DNA from 3 places in the Micromonospora sp. CA-259024 genome. Region 1 is predicted to be linked to each of the others. Evidence: riboswitches for the same ligand, from Rfam matches in the RefSeq annotation. Region 1 holds a riboswitch; each other region holds the start of a gene.
What was found. A riboswitch is a leader RNA that binds a small molecule or an ion and turns the genes downstream of it on or off. The one in region 1 is predicted to bind cyclic di-AMP.
Positions count from the first base shown of each region.

Region 1 (4,765 bases):
CGACTCGCCAGTGATCATCGACTCGTCCAGCTCGGCGCTGCCGTCGACGATGCCGCCGTCCGCCGGCACCCGGCTCCCCGGCCGGACCAGCACCACGTCACCGACCCGCAGGTCGGTCAGCGGAACCGCCTCGACCCGCCCGTCCGCAGCCACCCGCTCGGCCTCGTCCGGTAGCAGTGCGGCCAGCGCCGCGAGAGCGCCCCGGGCCTGCCCGATGGCCTTCATCTCCTGCCAGTGCCCGAGCAGCATGATGGTGACCAGCGCGGCCAACTCCCACCAGAAATCCAGATCGAAGGCGCCCACGCTGGTGGCCAGTGACGCGGTGTAGGCGACGGTGATCGCCATCGCGACCAGCAGCATCATGCCGGGCGCCCGGTCCCGCACCTCCCGGACCGCGCCGACCAGGAACGGCCAACCGCCCCACCAGAACACGATCGAGCCGAGCAGCGGGCCCACCCAGGACCGGCCGGGGACGTCCTCGCGCAGGCCCAACTGATCCCACACCAGGTGACTGGTCAGGACCACCGGGATGGTGAGCGCCAGGCAGACCCAGAAGCGACGACGGAACATGGCCGGATCGTGCCCGGCGTGCTTGTCGTGCCCGCCGTGCTTGCCGTGCCCGGCGTGCCGCATCGCGGGGGCGTCGTGCTGCTGGCGGTCCGACGGAGTGGGCATGACTCCAACATGACGGGTCGGGGGCCGCCCCGCGAGCGGTTCGACCACCCGACACTCCGTCACGACCTGCATCCGCGGGTCGGCCTGGCTAGCATCTCCCACGATGGCCCTCCGCATGCCGCTGCACAGCCGGGCCACGTCGCCACCGCGACGTGGCGCCGCCTCCGGCCGACCGGGCCGGGCGCTGACCGTCCGTGATCGAGCGGTCGTCAGCCAGCGATCCGCCGCGCCTCTGGTCGGGTTTCCACGGCCACGGTGAACCGACCCGACCACTGACACGTATCCCGCACCGGATCGTTGGGAGTCTCGCCTTGGGTTCCGACCACACCCACCCCGCTCCGTCCGCCCCGCCCCGGGTACGACGGATCCTCGTCGTGACGGTGGTGCCCCTCTTCATCGCCACCGTGCTCGCCGCCGTGCTGCTCTGGCCGCGCGGCGGGTCACCGCAGACCGACGGCGGAGCGGACGTGCCGCGCTACCCCGGCACGGTGACCCGGGTGGTGACCGAGCCGTGCCCGCCGGTCCCGGCGAGCCCCGAGGGCACGCCGGAGGTCGGTGCCGGGCCGTGCGGCACCGTCGACGTCCGGGTGGACGAGGGGCCGGCCGCCGGCCAGCAGGTGCAGACACCGGTTCCCGACGGGCCCGGCGCACCCCGGGTCGAGGTCGGCGACGAGGTCATCCTGGTCGAGCTGACCGACCCGACCGATCCCACCATCAGCAACTGGAACATCGCCGAGCACCAGCGCGGCACCCCGATGGTGTGGCTGGCGGTGGTCTTCGCCGCCGCGATCATCGCGTTCGGCCGGTGGCGAGGCCTGGCCGCGCTCGCCGGGCTGGCCGCCAGCTTCGCCATCCTGCTCACCTTCGTGCTGCCAGGCATCGGCGCCGGCAGGTCACCCCTGCTGGTGGCGGTGGTCGGCGCCGCCCTGATCATGTTCGTGGTGCTCTACCTGACGCACGGGGTCACCGCGCAGACCTCGGTCGCGGTGCTCGGCACCCTGGGCAGCCTGGTACTGACCGGCGTGCTCGCCACCATCGCCACGGCCGCGACCCACCTCACCGGCTTCGGCAGCGAGGACGCGACGACGCTGTCGATGTTCCAGGGTGACGTGGACCTGCACGGCCTGCTGCTCGCGGGGATCATCATCGGCTCGCTCGGGGTGCTCGACGACGTGACGGTCACCCAGGCGGCCACCGTCACCGAGCTGGCGAACGCGAACCCGGGGCTGACCCGGCTGCAGCTGTACCGTGCGGCCACGCGGGTCGGCCGCGCGCACATCGCCTCCACTGTCAACACCATCGTGCTGGCGTACGCGGGGGCGTCGCTACCCCTGCTGCTCCTGCTCACCGCCGACTCGCGGCCGATCGGGCAGATCCTCACCAGCGAGTTCCTCGCGCAGGAAATCGTCCGCAGCGCGGTCGCCACGCTCGGTCTGATCGCCGCCGTGCCGCTGACCACCGGGCTGGCCGCGGTGGTGACCGCCGCCGGGCGCACCGATGCCACACCGTCCGCCGGCGCTCCCGCCCCGCGACCGGAACCGGACCGGTCGGAGGCGTTGGCCGCACTCATCTCACCGCGAACGGGTCGCCCCGACGAGCCGGATCAGACGCGGACCCCACCCCCATCCACGGCCACCGACCGGTGGCCGCAGTCGAACAGGAGCACGGATACGACATGGTGACACTCCTCAGCGTGACCAGATCGGGCATCCACCCTGAGAACCACGTCACTGGTCACTCAACGCTATGGCGAAATGACACTTTTGGTCGGCATCCAGGCGTAGCTCACTCGGTCGACTCTCGGGTAACCTCGCTGCCGGTTACCGATGAAGGCGCGAAGCGGCGCCTGCGGTGCCGCCGCCCAATCGCCAACCGGCGAGCCGGGGACCCAGGTACGTGGGGTGAATCCGCGTCAGCGGTAGGGGCCACTTCCGCCCCGAACCCGTCAGCTAACCCGGTCGGCGGTCGACGGAAGGGAACATTGTGACGGCACCCCTACGCCGCTGGTTGACACCCGTGGTGGCCGTGATCGCCGCACTGACCGTGCTCGCCGGACCCCTCCCGGCCCACGCCGCCCCGACGACCCCCACACCGTCGGGGCACGAGGAGGACGGCGAGCCCAAGCTGCTCAACGACGTCATCGAGCAGGCCAACCGCGACTACTCCGCCGCCAAGTCCAAGCTGGACAAATCCAAGAAGCGGCAGCTGGAGCTGGCAGCGGAGGTCGACCGGGCCAAGGCTGACCTGGACGCGCTGGCGCCACAGGTCGGGCAGATCGCCGCCCAGTCGTACCGGACCGGCCGGATCGGTGCGATCGCGATGCTGCTGGAGAGCGACGCTCCCGACTCGTTCGTCCAGCGCGCCGCGGCGCTCGACGAGATGAACATGGTCAACGAGAAGAAGCTCTCTGAGGTCAACGCGGTGAAGGCTCGCGCCGAGCAGGCCAAGCTGGCCCTCGACACGGAGGTCCGTGAGCAGCAGAAGCAGACCGCCCTGATGGCGAAGCGGAAGAGCGAGGCGGACAAGGCGCTGTCCCTGGTCGGCGGGAAGGGCTTCACCGGTGGCCTGGTGGACGCCACATCGCCCGTCGCCCGGATCGGCCCGGGTCGCACCGCCGACGGTGACTGGAAGCCTCAGTCGTGCAGCGAGAACGACCCCACCACGTCCGGTTGCGTCACGCCTCGCACGCTGCACGCGTACAAGGAGGTCAAGCGGGCCGGTTTCAACCGGTTCGTCGGCTGCTACCGCTCCGGTGGGCCGTGGGAGCACCCGAAGGGCCGCGCCTGCGACTGGTCGCTGCAGAAGAGCGGCTTCTCCCCGTGGCACAACGAGGACACCCGGACGTACGGCAACAACGTCGCCGCGTTCCTCATCCGTAACGCCGACCGACTCGGCATCTACTACGTGATCTGGAACCGGCAGATCTGGTTCCCCGCGACCGGCTGGAGTTCGTACAGCGGGCCGTCGAACCACACCGACCACGTCCACATGTCGCTGCTCTGACCCGCACGATCCCCCGTCGAGGGCCGTTCCGCGTCGCGCGGGGCGGCCCTCGACGCGTCAGGCGGCGGGCGCGGCCGGCACGTCGAGCGTCGCGAAGCCGGCCGGCACGGCGGCCACCGGGCGCACCACTCCGGCGGCGAGCTGATACGACACACCCACCACCGCGCAGCGCCCCTGCGCCACCTCGTCGGCCAGCACGGGCGACTGCCCCAGCAGCGTCTCGACGGTCTGCGCGATGTGGATGTCGACGATGCCGCCGATGTCGTCCACGCCCTCGGCCTCGGCCCGGCGCAGGCTGGGCAGCACGGCGTCGACCACCGACCGCAGGTGGCCACCGGGTGCGGTGCCGGTCGCCACGGCCTCCCGGGCCGCCTGCACCGCGCCGCACGAGTCGTGGCCGAGCACCACCACCAGCGGGGTGCCGAGCACGGTCACCGCGTACTCCACGCTGCCGAGCACCTCCGGGCCGGCGGTGTGTCCGGCCGTACGGACGACGAACAGGTCACCCAACCCCCGGTCGAAGATGATCTCCGCGGCCAGGCGGGAGTCGGAGCAGCCGACGATCACCGCGAACGGGTGCTGCCCGTCGGCCACGGCGGCTCGGTGCTCCGCGTCCTGATTGGGGTGCCGTGGGGCGCCACTGACGAAACGTTGGTTGCCGGCGACCAGCTCGGCGTACGCCCGGGTCGGCTCGCTGGGCGCGGACGCCCGGTCGGTGGTCCGCTGCGGACCCGGCTGCCTGCCGAACATCCCGGGTTGGCTCATCCCCGCACCTCGTCTTCACGCATCTGACCTGGTCAACCGGCTCTTCAGCCGGGCCGGCGGCGGGCGCTGGCTCGGCCTCCACCGTCACACGCACCCTAAGACGCGTCAAGGTATGCGTGATATAGATTTCATACGTTGACCCCGGGTCGACCCTGGGCGACGGCCCGAGTGCAGGGCGGACGAGACTGCCGTGAGGCAGGCGGACATCCGGAGATAGGGTCCAACGATGGCGAGCACGGCGGCGGGCGACACCGGTGGCGGGCGGAACTGGACGTTCCTCACCAACCACGGGCACGTCCTGCTGGCCATCGCCCGCGACCCC
Region 1 covers NZ_JBNJND010000002.1:2,309,626-2,314,390, reverse strand. Annotated here, with positions in the region: gene ACQEUX_RS30280 (heavy metal translocating P-type ATPase) at 1-633, opposite strand, end outside; gene ACQEUX_RS30275 (YibE/F family protein) at 987-2,357, shown strand; cyclic di-AMP (ydaO/yuaA leader) riboswitch at 2,524-2,654, shown strand; gene ACQEUX_RS30270 (coiled-coil domain-containing protein) at 2,659-3,678, shown strand; gene ACQEUX_RS30265 (carbonic anhydrase) at 3,736-4,443, opposite strand; gene ACQEUX_RS30260 (helix-turn-helix transcriptional regulator) at 4,670-4,765, shown strand, end outside.

Region 2 (4,765 bases), on a different contig from region 1:
CCCGATGATGCGCCGACTCGCGCCGCGCCGCCCGGCCCGACCGGCACCCGTTCCCCGGCAACGCACGGCCGGCGCCGAAGCCGCCGGCGCCGATGCCGGCACCGTCGACGACGCCGGGACGCCATCCCGGGCCAGCAGCCGATCACCGTACGCCGACTCGCGCTGACACCGTCCACCCTGGTCGGCGGGCGGCGCGGCGTGAGCCGACACGCCCGTGGTCGATGCGCCCAGGTCGGCACGACGGTAGCGTGGGGACGTGCTTCCGGTCGCGCTCACCTGTCCGCTGTGGTGGGTGGCGCGCTGGGCGACGCGGGTGCTGACCAGCCTCGCCGTCGTCGCGGCCCTGGCGCTTGGCGCGGGCCCGGCCTCGGCCGCCGCGCCATCGCTGACCGCTGGGCCGAGCGCGGTGCCGACGCCGGGCGCGGTGCCGACGCCGGGCGCGGTGCCGACGCCGGGCGCGGTGCCGACGCCGTTCGCCCCCGGGTCGCTCCCGGCCTCCTGCCGGCCCACCTCTCCGGAGCACGCCCCACAATCGGCTCAGGTGGTCCCTGAGCGGGCCGCCGAGAAGTGCTCCCCGGCGTGGTCGGTCGACTCGCTGCCGGCACTGCCCGGCGGTGCCGCCGCCATCGCCACGGCCGGCGTGCGGGCGGCCGGGTCCGACCGGCTGCCCCTCGACCACGGTCCGAGCAGCCGGTCGCCGCGGGCCCCACCCGGGCGCTGAGTCACCGGGACGAGCGTCCCGCCGCCGCGCCGTGTCGATTCACCAGTTCCGCACCCCGCCGATCCGTGGCCCACCGTGGCCGGATCACCGGTGGGGCTCCCATCGCAGTGTTCTCTCCCCGAGGTGCCGACCATGGAGACCGTCGTCTTCTACCAGTTCGTGACCGAGGTGCCACAGGCCGCCGCCATCTGGTCGGCCCTGTTCCTGCTGACACTGGGCGTACTCGCCGTGCTGGTCGCCCGCCCCGAGCGGGACCGGCCCACGGACGACCCGCTCCCGACCGCGCCCACCGCCCGTGAGTTGGCCGCGGCCGAGGCCGTCGACCTGCGCCGGTACGCCGAGGAGGTGGCCGTCGCCGCGGCCGGCGCGGCCAGGACCGCACGGCGGCGACGGGCTGCCTGGCTGGCCGCTCAGGAGCAGATGGAGCGGGCCTGGGCCGGGTACGACGAGGCGGACACCGCCGCCCGTCGCTTCGCGGGTGCCGGGGCGCTGCCGGCCCCGAAGACCCCTCGCACCCCCGCCGAGTACGCCACCCGGGAGCGTTACCTGCGCCGCGCGGCGTCGGCGGCGTACTGGCGGGGCGACCTGAGCATGGCGCAGCTCGGCGACGTGTTCGGGCACCGGCACGGCTGGGATCCTCGGCGGCACCCGGTCGAGCAGGAGGTGGTGCTCAGCCGGGTGATCCGGGACGCGAGACTGGCCGACTACCAGGCTGCCGCCACCCGGGAACGGGCCGCCTGGCGGGACGCGGAACTGGCTGCCGAGGCGGCGCGAACCCTCGCGGAGGAGGCGTACGCGGCTGCGGCCCGGCTGCGGCCGGACCTGACACCTGCCCGCCGGGTGGCGACCGGGGCGTTCCGACCCGCTCTCGCGGCACGCTGGCGCCCGGCTCGCGCGGGTTGAACCCCGATCCGTGATGTGAGCCCGGTCACGCCATCGCCGAATCGGGCGTCGGGCACGATCGGCTCAATTCTTCCCGCAATTGTGGCCGCATTCTCGGCGGCCTGTCCGGTTGTCGCCCACAGGCGTCGCCGTAACCGGTTGTCCCATCGAGTCACATCATCGGCAAAACGCGCAGAAATTGTCGTGCCGATTGAGGTTTACGCAGGTGAACCTGGCTTGGCAGGGTGCGGACAGGCCAGTAGTGTCGTCCCGTCCGGTGCGGTTACCGATCGCAGAAGGCGACGCCGCGCTGACCCGCTCAATCGTGATCAACGAACCGGGGACCCATCAGTAAGTCCGGGGTGAATCCGCGAGCCACGGCCCGCGGTAGGGCGATCTTCCCGCCCGAATCCGTCAGCTAACCCGGTAGGCGGTGTCGGAAGGAGTTCCCTCCTCGTGCAGCACCTTTCCACCCCTCGGTTGTTCCCTCGCCTCCACGGCGCAGCGGTGTCCCCGCTCACCCGTCCAGTGACGGTGAGCTGACCCCCCGGGTCATCGCCTTTCCCGCCCGGCCGCGCCGGGCGTTCCCCTGAGCGGTTCACCATCCGCGGACCACGGTCCGCGCGCTGGCGCCTGCCCGGATACCGGTCCGGCCCCGGTGTGCCGCTCTCCCCCCGACCCGTGGAGGACCCCGTGAAGCACACCCTGCAGCGTCAGCTCCGTCGCCTCGCCACCGAGCGCCCGTACCAGATCGTCGCCGCCTCCGCCGCGGCCCTCGCCATCGCCACCACCACCGGCGCCCTGCTCACCGGTGCCGACGACGCACCGGCCAGCCAGCGCGCCGCGACCACGGTCGCCCAGATGCGCAGCGACACCATCGCTTCCCGCGGCGAGGCGCGCGACGCGTCCCCCTCGGCCAGCGCCGCGGCGACCACCGCCGCCCCGGCGACCAGCGCCGCGTCGCCCGCCGCCAAGGCCAGCACCAACCCGGACCTGACCCGGAAGCCGACGCCGCCGAAGCCACCCGCGACGAAGGTGCTCGACTACGACTACGAGGCGCAGAACACGTACTACAACTGCGGCCCGGCGGCCACCCGTAACGCGCTCAGCGCCACCGGCATCGACCGCACCCAGAACGAACTCGCCGTCGAGCTGGGCACCACCGAGATGGGCACCAACTCCGCCGAGGACACCACCCGGGTGCTCAACGCCGAGGTGAAGGGCTCCCCGTACCAGACCCGGATGTTCGCCGGCGCGCCCAGCCCGGCCCAGATGGACCGGCTCCAGGCCGACGTGGTCAAGGCCATCACCGACGGTCGTGGCGTGGTGGCCAACGTTGTCGGCGACGCCACCGACACCGATGGCGGCTGGCACTCCTACGGCGGCGGGCACTACATCGCCGTGGTGGGTTACAAGGACAACGGCCGTACCGTGCGGATCGCCGACTCGGCGAACCCGGCCGACGCGTCGTACTGGATCACCACGATCGACCTCGCGAACTGGATCGCCACTCGGGGCTACTCCGCCTGACCCGGGCGTAGCCGTCGCAGGCGCCGTCCCCCACGAGGGGCCGGCGCCTGCGGCGTTTGCACCCTCCGTCCCGGCGCGGGACTCCACAGTGGATCTTGCGCAGTCGGCGTCCCCGCGAGTGGCGCCGACGACGGCTCTCGTACCGGGTCGTGAACCATGGGAGACTGCGCCGGTGGTGGATGAATCGGGTGGTCAATCCGGTCGTGGGCCGGTCCTGCTGCTGCTGCACGGAATGGGGGCGACCGGGGACGTCTGGCTGCCGTGGGCGCCGTTGCTGGAGCAGCACTGGCCCGGGCGGTGGCTGGCACCGGACCTCGCCGGTCACGGCTGGGCGGCACCGCTGCCGTCGTACTCCTTCGACGGGCTCGCCGGCCGGATCGCCCATGGCCTGTCCGGCGACGACCGGCTCGTCGTGCTCGGGCACTCGCTGGGCGGGGTCGTCGGCCTGGCGCTGGCCGCCCGCGCCGCCGGGATGCCGGTGGACGCGGTGGTCGGGCTGGGCATCAAGGCGGTCTGGTCACCCGTGGAGCTGACCCGCGCCGCCGAGCTGGCCGCGCGCCCGGTGAGCTGGTTCGCCAGCCGCACCGAGGCGGCTCGCCGCTACCTGCGGGTCTCCGGGCTGGCCGGTCTGGTGCCGCCAGACCACCCGGTGGTGGACGCCGGGTTGCGTCAGGTCGACGGCCGTTGGCGCCTCGCCATGGACCCGACCGCGTTCGCCGTCGGTGAGCCCGACCTGGCCGCGCTGCTGGCGGCGACCGACGTGCCGGTGGTGCTGGCGCGCGGGGAGCACGATCCGATGGTCACCGACGAGCAACTCAAGGAGTACGGCGTACCGGTCACCACCCTGCCCGGCCTCGGGCACAACGCCCACGTGGAGGACCCGGCAGCCGTGTTGGCGCTGCTGGACCCGTACCGCTGATCGGCTACACCGGTGCGGGCGCGGCCGGTTCCTGCACCGGCGCCAGCTCCCGGCGGGCGGCGGTCAGGAACGCCTCGGCGTACGACTCGGCCGGGAAGTCACCCAGGTAGCGGCGGCGGGTGGCCCAGCGGGCCTCGGCCAACGGGTCGGTGTCCAGCAGTGCGGTCAGCACCGCATCCACATTGGACATGTCCCGGCGCAGCACGTAGCCCGACCCGGCCAACGGGAAGCGCTGTACGAACCGGTCGCCCTCGTCGCCCATGTCGGTGAGCGCGTACGGCTTGCCGGAGTAGAGGTAGTCCGAGATGACCCCGGACACGTCGGAGACCAGCGCGTCCGACCGGTTGACGCATTCGGTCAGGCTCAGTTCCCGGGCGGCGGCGCCGACCACGTGCTGGCGCCCGGTGCGGGCCCGATCGGCGGCGAGCAGCTCGGTCAGGCGGCCCAACTGGCGTGCCGACGCCGGGTTCTGCGCGGTGTAGGGATGGGCTCGAAGGATCACGGTCGCGCCACGCTCCAGCAGCCGACGCAGCAGCCCCTCGGCCACCGGCAGCGAGCAGTAGTCGGCGTCGGCGTGGTGCCCGGTCCAGGTCGGGGTGTAGAGCACCGTCGGGTGCGCCAACCCCCGCGCCGGCTCCGGGCGTACCTCGATCGACTCGACCTGCGGGCGGCCCACCACCACGAACTTGTCCGCCGGGATCTGCACCCCGGCG
Region 2 covers NZ_JBNJND010000001.1:3,444,060-3,448,824, reverse strand. Annotated here, with positions in the region: gene ACQEUX_RS15040 (acyltransferase family protein) at 1-166, shown strand, start outside; gene ACQEUX_RS15035 (hypothetical protein) at 257-721, shown strand; gene ACQEUX_RS15030 (hypothetical protein) at 854-1,624, shown strand; cyclic di-AMP (ydaO/yuaA leader) riboswitch at 1,910-2,051, shown strand; gene ACQEUX_RS15025 (C39 family peptidase) at 2,285-3,133, shown strand; gene ACQEUX_RS15020 (alpha/beta fold hydrolase) at 3,306-4,052, shown strand; gene ACQEUX_RS15015 (CDP-glycerol glycerophosphotransferase family protein) at 4,057-4,765, opposite strand, start outside.
Region 2: it holds a riboswitch for cyclic di-AMP, as region 1 does, so the genes downstream of both, ACQEUX_RS15025 (C39 family peptidase) here and ACQEUX_RS30270 (coiled-coil domain-containing protein) in region 1, are expected to answer to the same signal.

Region 3 (4,765 bases), on a different contig from region 1:
CGGCATCGGGATGACCCGCGACGAGGTGGTCGGGCTGATCGGCACCATCGCCAAGTCGGGCACCGCCGAGCTGCTGCGCCAGCTGCGCGAGTCCTCCGACGCCCGCGCCTCGCAGGACCTGATCGGTCAGTTCGGCGTCGGCTTCTACGCCGCGTTCATGGTCGCCGACAAGGTCACCCTGCTGACCCGCAAGGCCGGGGAGACCGCCGGCACCCGCTGGGAGTCCACCGGCGAGGGCACGTACTCGATCGAGCCGGTCGACGAGGCGCCGCAGGGCACCACGGTGACGTTGCACCTCAAGCCGGTCGACACCGAGGACAACCTGCACGACTACACCGCCGAGTGGACCATCCGGGAGATCGTCAAGCGATACTCCGACTTCATCGCCTGGCCGATCCGGATGAGTGTCGAGCGCCCCGGCGCCGACGGCGAGGCCGCCACCAGCGAGGTGCAGACCCTCAACTCGATGAAGGCGCTCTGGGCGCGGCCCCGTGACGAGGTCGACGCCGCCGAGTACAACGAGTTCTACAAGCACGTCAGCCACGACTGGGCCGACCCGCTCGAGGTCGTGCACATGAAGGGCGAGGGCACCTTCGAGTACGAGGCGCTGCTGTTCCTGCCCAGCCACGCCCCACTGGACCTGTTCTCCCCGCAGGGTCGCCGTGGCGTCCAGCTCTACGTCAAGCGCGTGTTCATCATGGACGACTGCGAGGCGCTGGTCCCCACCTACCTGCGCTTCGTCAAGGGCGTGGTCGACGCGCACGACCTGTCGCTGAACATCTCCCGGGAGATCCTCCAGCAGGACCGGCAGATCCAGATCGTCCGTCGCCGCCTGGTGAAGAAGATCCTCACCACGGTCAAGGACCTGAAGGCCAACCACCCCGAGCGCTACCGCACCTTCTGGACCGAGTTCGGCGCGGTGGTCAAGGAGGGGCTGATCGACGACACGGACAACCGCGACAGCCTGCTGGACATCCTATCGGCGGCCTCCACCCACGACGCGGCGGAGCTCACCGACCTGGCCGGCTACGTCGCTCGGATGAAGGACGGCCAGAGCGACATCTGGTACGCCACCGGCGACTCCCGGGCCGCCATCGAGAACTCTCCGCACCTGGAGGCGTTCCGGGCCAAGGGCCACGAGGTGCTGCTCCTTACCGACCAGGTCGACGAGGTGTGGGTCGAGCGGGTCGGCACGTACGAGGGCAAGCCGCTGCGTTCGATCGCCAAGGGCGAGATCGACCTCGACACCGACGAGGAGAAGCAGCAGGCCGAGGCTGAGCGTGAGCAGCAGCGACAGGAGTTCGCCGCGCTGCTCGACTGGCTGGGCACCACCCTGACCGACAGTGTCCGGGAGGTTCGCCTGTCGTCCCGGCTCACCGCGTCACCGGCCTGCGTCGTCGGCGACGCGCACGACCTCACCCCGACCCTGGAGAAGATGTACCGGGCGATGGGGCACGAGATCCCCCCGACCAAGCGGATCCTGGAGATCAACCCCGGTCACCCGCTGGTCGCCGGGCTGCGCAAGGCCCACGAGCAGGGCAGCGACCCCGTCGCCCTGACCGAGACGGCCGAGCTGCTGTACGGCCTGGCGGTGCTCGCCGAGGGCGGTGAGCTGACCGACCCGGCCCGCTTCACCCGCATGCTCGCCGATCGGCTGGCGCGCACCCTGTAGCGGGCGTATTCGTTGCGGCCGGCGGGCCACCCGATTGGTCGGGGCCCGCCGGCCGGCCCTCGGCACCGGGAGATGATCATGCCTGTCGACACCGTCATCTTCAGTGGGGCCGGCCCGCACGCCGACCGCTGGCACTCCCTGGCAGAGACCAGTACCGCGCTGGCCGCGCTGATCGGTGACGCGGCTTCGGTGGCGATCGTGACCTCCGTCGAGCACCTCGACGCGGCCCTCGACCGCGCCCACCTGTTGGTGGTGAACGCGAGCGCCGACCGCCGCGGCCCGATCGGGGAAGACGAGGACTTCGGCCGCGCCCTCGACACACTCCTGGCTCGCGGGGGCAGTCTGCTCGCCACGCACAGCGCCACCCTCGCGTTCCCCGGGCTGCCCAGCTGGCGGGCGACGATCGGCGCCGCCTGGGACCACGACCATTCGTTCCACCCCCCGATCGGTTTCAGCCTCGTCCGGCGTACCCGTGTCGGGCATCCGATCACCGACGGTCTCGGCGACATCGAGGTCTTCGACGAGCGCTACACCGACCTGGAGTTGGTCGACGGCGCCGAGATCGAGCCCCTCTACGTCCACGAGGAAGGCGGCGTTACCCACCCGCTGGTCTGGGCGCGCACCGTCGGGAGCAGCCGGATCGTCTACAGCGCACTTGGTCACGACGTCCGGTCGTACGAGTCGCCAGGGCACGTCGAGTTGCTGCGCCGCAGCGTGGCCTGGCTGCGTCACGACGCCTGATCGAAACCGGTCCACTGTGCTCACTGCACAGGTTCCGGTCGCCCGCAACCGCTGGGTGCGGCGCCCCGCGTACCCCGGTGAAGAACTTCACAGCGGTTGGGCGAACGTCACCGACCGTGCCTAACGTCGGTCGGGTTCGCCACTGCGGACACCACGGCCGGCAACGCCAAATTCTGCCCCCGGTCGTCGGAACCCAGTCACCCGGGCAGGAGCGGGGGACCCAACGTTCCTCGGTGCACGTCACCTCGGGGTGAAGCCGCCACCGCGCGGCCGGGCTCCTCGGCCCGAACCCGACAGCTGACCTCGCCGGCGTGGAGGAAACTCACATGACGTCTGTTCACACGCCCCGTCATCGACGGGTCACCACCCGCCGCGTCGCCGTCGGCACCCTGGCCGTCGGTGCGGTCACCGGAGCCGTCGCCTTCTTCGGCCCGGCCGCCCCGGCGCAGGCCGGGGTCAACTGGGACGCGATCGCCCAGTGCGAGTCCGGCGGCAACTGGAAGATCAACACTGGTAACGGCTACTACGGCGGGTTGCAGTTCTCGCAGAGCACCTGGGCCGGATTCGGCGGCAAGAAGTACGCCGCCCGCGCCGACCTGGCCAGCCGCGGCGAGCAGATCGCCGTCGCCGAGAAGGTGCTCGACGGGCAGGGCATCGGCGCCTGGCCGACCTGCGGCAAGAAGGGCGGCTCGTCGGGCGGCTCCGCCACCAGGTCGACCGAGTCCACGACGTCGACAGCGAAGCCCAGCAGGCAGCAGGAGCGGTCGTCGCGCGGCGAGCAATCGGCTACGCGCAGCCACGAGCGCACCACGCCGGCGGCGGGCGGCGGGACGTACACCGTCAAGCCGGGCGACACCCTCTCGGAGATCGCCGACAATCACCGGCAGACCGGCGGCTGGCAGGCGCTGTACGAGCGCAACCGGCAGCTGATCGGCGCCGACCCGGGTCTGATCTTCCCGGGTCAGCGGCTCAGCCTCTGACGGACGAACGCGAACGCTCGGCCGGGTCACCGGCCGAGCGTTCGCGCGTGTGCGGTTCGGTACGCAGGTCGCGTCACGCCGCCGAGGCGGACGCCTTCGGCCCCCGCTGCGACGTCACCGCGCCGGCGTTCCGACCCCAGCGTGGAGCCGGTACCGCCTCGCTTGGCCATCCGGTGCGGCTCTCGTCACCGACGCCTTCGACGGTCATCTCGACCGACGTGGGCGTGCTGCGGGCCAGCCGCAGCGACTGCTCGGCGCTGGTGCGGGCCGCGCATGGCCAGGCCTGCCCGGCGCACTGGAGGTTGCGGCAGTGACCCTCGTCGTCCGGCTCGTGGGCGCTCAGCACATCCACCGCCAGTTGCCAGAGCAGCGGGTCGGTCACGTCGTGTGGGCGCTCGGCGTTGCGGCTCGGTCGGTTGCTGGTGTCGTCGGACATCGTGGGTCCCCCCTTGTCAGTCTGTACGCCCCCAAGGGTCACCCGTCGGCCGCCGGTTAAACCGCCGACCTGCTGTGATGTGTCTCCGGTCGCAGCTTCGCCGCAGGACGCCGCACGCAGATCGGTCAATCCGGCAGTAGCGGCATCTCCACGCCCGGTTCCCGGCCGAGGAGTACCGCCCGGGTGAGCGCCGCCGATCCGAACCGGTCGCGGACCGCGTCCACCGCGGCGTCCAGTTCGGACCCCGGGTCCGGCTGGAACGGCAGCTCCGGCTGCACCGGGTTGTCATCGAGGTTGCCCACCGAGACGCCGATCAGGGTGACGCCGCGGCGACCGATCTCGGGCAGCGCGGCCCGCAGCAGCGCACGCGCTGCGCCGAGCAGCGGCGTCGTGTCCGCCGTCGCCTTGCCCACCGTGTGCGAACGGGTCGCCCGGGTGTAGTCGCCGAAGCGCAGCCGGAGCACGACCGTGCGCCCGGAACGCCCGGCCGTCCGCATCCGCCGGCTGACCCGGTCGACCAGGCCGGTGAGGATCGCGTCCAGCTCCGCCGGGGCATGCGGGGTGCGGCTCAGCGCGTGCTGCGCGCCCATCGAACCGCGCCGGCGCCCCACCTGCACCGCCCGGGGGTCGCGATTGTGCGCCAGAGCGTGCAGGTGCCGGCCGGCGCCCGACCCGAGCAGCGACACCAGCGCCGCCTCGCCGAGCCGGGCCACCTCCCCGACGGTACGGATCCGGCGTTCCCGCAGTTTCGCGGCGGTGACCGGACCGACGCCCCACAGCCGCTCCACCGGCAGCGGGTGCAGGAACGCCAGCTCGGCATCCGGTGCGACCACCAGCAGCCCGTCCGGCTTCGCGACCCCGCTGGCCACCTTCGCCAGGAACTTCGTCCGGGCCACGCCCACCGTGATCGGCAAACGGACCCGTTCGCGGACCTCC
Region 3 covers NZ_JBNJND010000001.1:2,236,113-2,240,877, reverse strand. Annotated here, with positions in the region: gene htpG (molecular chaperone HtpG) at 1-1,672, shown strand, start outside; gene ACQEUX_RS09795 (ThuA domain-containing protein) at 1,751-2,413, shown strand; cyclic di-AMP (ydaO/yuaA leader) riboswitch at 2,588-2,740, shown strand; gene ACQEUX_RS09790 (transglycosylase family protein) at 2,740-3,393, shown strand; gene ACQEUX_RS09785 (hypothetical protein) at 3,467-3,829, opposite strand; gene dinB (DNA polymerase IV) at 3,955-4,765, opposite strand, start outside.
Region 3: it holds a riboswitch for cyclic di-AMP, as region 1 does, so the genes downstream of both, ACQEUX_RS09790 (transglycosylase family protein) here and ACQEUX_RS30270 (coiled-coil domain-containing protein) in region 1, are expected to answer to the same signal.